2 regions of the Peribacillus sp. NPDC096447 genome follow, and region 1 is predicted to be linked to the other one. Evidence: a T-box and tRNA genes for the amino acid it is inferred to sense, from the RefSeq annotation. Region 1 holds a T-box; the other holds one or more tRNA genes.

Region 1 (2,360 bases):
CGAATAATACTCCCAATCCAGGAAGCATTTTTTCCTCGCCATTTTGTATGGCATCGACAATCGTGTCTTCCAGCTGCTCTTGCGAATTTCCAGATACATTTTGGATGATCGCATTACGTAAGTTTAAATTCATAATTATTCCTCCTCTAACACATAATGACTGAACATTAATAGCATTTCACAAACTCGCATGCAATATGTATGTGAATTGCGTTATAATAGGAAAATCAGTGTGAAGTTAAAGGAGCGTTTACCCTTGAAATATATCGAATCCGTAAAAAACCCGCAAGTTAAGCAATGGAAAAAACTTTTGACCAAAAAAGAACGCGATAAAACAGGTAAATATTTAATCGAGGGTTTTCACCTAGTTGAAGAAGCCTTAAAAGAAGAAATCGTCTTGGAAGTGATCATAAATGAAGAAACTGAAATGCCTGCCCATTTTAAGGTGGAAGGCACAGAACTCATTTATGTGAAAAATGATATTATGAAGGCGATATGCGATACCGAAGCCCCGCAGGGAATTGCCGCGGTTTGTGAACAGAAATCAACGAGCATGGCGTCCATCAATCCGGATAAGCTATTGTTGATCGATGCCGTTCAAGATCCGGGTAATATTGGAACGATGATCAGGACAGCGGATGCAGCTGGAATCGATGCGGTCATACTTGGCGAAGGGTGTGCTGATTTGTATAATCCCAAAGTGGTCCGTTCGACGCAAGGAAGCCTCTTTCATATGCCTGTCATTAAAGGGAACCTTTCCGAAATCATCGATGAACTGAAGCAAGGCGGCACACCGGTTTATGGCACGGCATTAGAAGGCGCATCGCCATTTGAGGAAGTGGAAAAGTCTTCCCGATTTGCCCTCCTGGTCGGTAATGAAGGCCAAGGAGTATCGAAGGAATTACTGGAGAAAACGACTAAAAACCTTTATATTCCCATCTACGGAAAAAGCGAATCATTGAATGTGGGTATCGCTGCCGGGATTTTAATGTACCATTTACGAAAATCGATTTGAAACGGCCGAAGAATTATAATATAATAAAACAGAATTTTATAATGAAACGACGATGACAAAGAGTAGTAGCTTTAGTTAACCATATCCAGGGAGAAAATGCCTTGACTGAAAGCATTTTTATGGCACTGCTTAAGTGAATTCACCTTTCGAGTTGGCATTGGGAAGACAGGATGTCTGAAAAATGTTCCGGTGAAGAGCCGTTATTTTTAATGAAGTGAGTGCAGAAGTTTTTTGTTTTGTGCACTAATAAGGGTGGTACCGCGATACATAAACCTCGTCCCTTTAGGGATCGGGGTTTTTTTGTGTTCATTTTTACAAAAGGAAAATAAAGGAGGAAGACATGATGCAGGAACGTTTAATAGAACTGCAGGAAGAAGCGTTGCAAAAAGTTGCCGCCGCTTCCGAATTGAAAGAACTGAATGAAGTCCGAGTTGCTTATTTAGGGAAAAAAGGGCCAATCACTGAGGTATTGCGCGGCATGGGTAAATTATCTGCCGAAGAACGCCCGAAAATCGGGGCACTAGCCAATGATGTACGGGAAGCGATTGCAACAAAGATCGAGGAGAAACAAAAAGCACTTGAAACCGCGGCAGTCAATGCAAAGCTAGCAACTGAAACGATTGACGTCACACTTCCAGGACGTCCGGTAAACAAGGGGAACCATCATCCATTAACACGTGTCGTGGAAGAAATCGAAGACTTATTCATCGGTATGGGTTATACCGTCGCGGAAGGTCCTGAAGTTGAAAGCGACTACTACAACTTCGAGGCACTTAACTTGCCAAAAAGCCATCCGGCACGTGATATGCAGGATTCCTTCTACATCACGGATGAAATCCTGATGCGTACGCACACGTCACCTGTTCAAGCCAGAACGATGGAAAAACATAAAGGTCAAGGACCTGTTAAAATCATTTGCCCAGGAAAAGTATATCGCCGTGATAACGATGATGCGACACACTCCCATCAATTCCAGCAAATTGAGGGCTTGGTCATCGATGAGAACATCAGCATGAGCGACCTGAAAGGAACACTGGACGTATTTGCGAAAAAAGTATTCGGGCAAGACCGTGAAATCCGTCTTCGTCCTAGTTTCTTCCCATTTACGGAGCCTTCCGTCGAAGTCGATATTTCTTGTAAAATCTGCGGCGGTAAAGGCTGCAGCGTTTGTAAACAAACAGGCTGGATCGAAGTGCTTGGCGGCGGGATCGTTCATCCGAACGTCCTTGAAATGGCTGGCTTCGATTCCAAGAAATACTCTGGATTCGCATTTGGAATCGGTGTGGAACGGATTGCCATGTTAAAGTACGGTGTGGACGATATCCGTCATTTCTATACGAATGAT
Region 2 (2,360 bases), on a different contig from region 1:
ATCCCGTCTTCCGCTCCACTTTTCGTATGTGCCGGGGTGGCGGAACTGGCAGACGCACAGGACTTAAAATCCTGCGGTAGGTGACTACCGTACCGGTTCGATTCCGGTCCTCGGCACCATCATAATATGCGCCCGTAGCTCAATTGGATAGAGCATCTGACTACGAATCAGAAGGTTGTAGGTTCGACTCCCGCCGGGCGCACCATGTTTTTATTGCGGGAAGTAGCTCAGCTTGGTAGAGCACTTGGTTTGGGACCAAGGGGTCGCAGGTTCGAATCCTGTCTTCCCGACCACGTGATTTTTAATGAATGGGGCCTTAGCTCAGCTGGGAGAGCGCCTGCCTTGCACGCAGGAGGTCAGCGGTTCGATCCCGCTAGGCTCCACCATTTTTCAATCAGATACTTATATTATATTGGCGGTGTAGCTCAGCTGGCTAGAGCGTACGGTTCATACCCGTGAGGTCGGGGGTTCGATCCCCTCCGCCGCTACCAATAAATATAAGGACCTTTAGCTCAGCTGGTTAGAGCAGACGGCTCATAACCGTCCGGTCGTAGGTTCGAGTCCTACAAGGTCCACCATATTCATTTTTTAAAGCCGTGGAGGTATACCCAAGTTCGGCTGAAGGGATCGGTCTTGAAAACCGACAGGGGAGTCAAATCCCGCGGGGGTTCGAATCCCTCTACCTCCTCCATTTTTTCAAAAAGCAGCAAGTTGTTTTGAAACAGCCTTACATAAAGGATGCGGATGGAACAATATACACGAAAACTTGATGCAAATCGTTTCATTATTACCGTCGCGGGGTGGAGCAGTCCGGTAGCTCGTCGGGCTCATAACCCGAAGGTCGCAGGTTCAAATCCTGTCCCCGCAATTATTAGGTCCCGTGGTGTAGCGGTTAACATGCCTGCCTGTCACGCAGGAGATCGCGGGTTCGATTCCCGTCGGGACCGCCATTTTTTAAATTTAATACAAATGTGGCTCAGTAGCTCAGTCGGTAGAGCAAAGGACTGAAAATCCTTGTGTCGGCGGTTCGATTCCGTCCTGAGCCACCATATCTTTCATATTACGGCGGTTGTGGCGAAGTGGTTAACGCACCTGATTGTGGTTCAGGCATTCGTGGGTTCGATTCCCATCAGTCGCCCCATTTCGCGGGTGTAGTTTAGTGGTAAAACCTCAGCCTTCCAAGCTGATGATGAGGGTTCGATTCCCTTCACCCGCTCCAAATATGGGCCTATAGCTCAGCTGGTTAGAGCGCACGCCTGATAAGCGTGAGGTCGATGGTTCGAGTCCATTTAGGCCCACCATATTCATATTGTTCCGCAGTAGCTCAGTGGTAGAGCATTCGGCTGTTAACCGAACGGTCGTAGGTTCGAGTCCTACCTGCGGAGCCATGGGGAAGTACTCAAGAGGCTGAAGAGGCGCCCCTGCTAAGGGTGTAGGTCGCGCGAGCGGCGCGAGGGTTCAAATCCCTCCTTCTCCGCCAGTTGGCCCGTTGGTCAAGCGGTTAAGACACCGCCCTTTCACGGCGGTAACACGGGTTCGAATCCCGTACGGGTCATAACAAAAAAGGAAGCATACATTCATGTATGCTTCTTTTTTTCATTTCTTTTCATTTATATAACTATCTTTTTGTTTAAAGGGAATGTCTCCTAGATTGGATTCGATATTTGCTTCTTCCAGTGTATCTTCATATTCCTTTTGCTTTTTGTTTGGTATATCCACTCTATTTTTCCCTTCTATATCATTTGCGGCAAATCCTTCATAGTCTTCAGGAAATCCATTCGTTTCATCCTCAGTTTTATATAGATCATTATAATTGTCATGATCGCCGGTGTAATCAGATGGCGTTTCGGATGTACCGAATTTCGCAACTTCCCCAAAGCTATCTTCTTTATCCACCATTTCGATTCCATGACGATTTTCAAAATGATCACCCTTGGATGGAATCAGTATTTCCTCCTCCACTGGCCGGTCTTGTGAAAGTGACCGTTCCGGGGCATGTTCGACACAGTAGAGGGTGCTTGGGATCGCTTCAAGCCTCTCGATGGGGATTTCCCCATTGCAGGTTTTACAATGGCCATACGAACCTTCTTCCATTGCTTTCAATGCTTCGTCGATTTTCTCCATTTCTGATTGTGCATGCTCATCGAGTGCTTGATTCCGTTCCATCTCGAATAATTCGGTTCCTAGGTCAGCAGGATGATTATCATAGGATGATAATTCCCCTACGGATTCCGTCTGGCTTTTATCCAGAACGGATTGTTCGTCATTTTGAATTCTACTACTTAACTCATTTTTTTCTTGAAGCAGTTCCTTTTTTAATTTTTGCGTTTGTTGTTTCGTTGCCATCTCCTATTCACTCC

Evidence for each region. A T-box is a leader RNA that pairs with one kind of tRNA and senses whether it is charged. The one in region 1 lies ahead of pheS (phenylalanine--tRNA ligase subunit alpha), so its partner is inferred to be a tRNA-Phe.
Region 2: it has a tRNA-Phe gene. The T-box ahead of pheS (phenylalanine--tRNA ligase subunit alpha) is inferred to sense a tRNA for this amino acid. The anticodon was not compared.

Annotation. Positions count from the first base shown of each region.
Region 1 is NZ_JBIWEV010000001.1:716,166-718,525, reverse strand. Features, by position in the region: gene sspI (small acid-soluble spore protein SspI) at 1-133, opposite strand, end outside; gene ACIQZD_RS03575 (TrmH family RNA methyltransferase) at 257-1,015, shown strand; T-box leader at 1,059-1,300, shown strand; gene pheS (phenylalanine--tRNA ligase subunit alpha) at 1,359-2,360, shown strand, end outside.
Region 2 is NZ_JBIWEV010000007.1:205,623-207,982, reverse strand. Features, by position in the region: tRNA gene ACIQZD_RS22725 (tRNA-Gly) at 1-18, shown strand, start outside; tRNA gene ACIQZD_RS22720 (tRNA-Leu) at 31-119, shown strand; tRNA gene ACIQZD_RS22715 (tRNA-Arg) at 129-205, shown strand; tRNA gene ACIQZD_RS22710 (tRNA-Pro) at 217-293, shown strand; tRNA gene ACIQZD_RS22705 (tRNA-Ala) at 311-386, shown strand; tRNA gene ACIQZD_RS22700 (tRNA-Met) at 415-491, shown strand; tRNA gene ACIQZD_RS22695 (tRNA-Ile) at 502-578, shown strand; tRNA gene ACIQZD_RS22690 (tRNA-Ser) at 599-691, shown strand; tRNA gene ACIQZD_RS22685 (tRNA-Met) at 795-868, shown strand; tRNA gene ACIQZD_RS22680 (tRNA-Asp) at 875-950, shown strand; tRNA gene ACIQZD_RS22675 (tRNA-Phe) at 974-1,049, shown strand; tRNA gene ACIQZD_RS22670 (tRNA-His) at 1,066-1,141, shown strand; tRNA gene ACIQZD_RS22665 (tRNA-Gly) at 1,146-1,219, shown strand; tRNA gene ACIQZD_RS22660 (tRNA-Ile) at 1,225-1,301, shown strand; tRNA gene ACIQZD_RS22655 (tRNA-Asn) at 1,314-1,388, shown strand; tRNA gene ACIQZD_RS22650 (tRNA-Ser) at 1,390-1,480, shown strand; tRNA gene ACIQZD_RS22645 (tRNA-Glu) at 1,484-1,555, shown strand; gene ACIQZD_RS22640 (TraR/DksA C4-type zinc finger protein) at 1,597-2,346, opposite strand.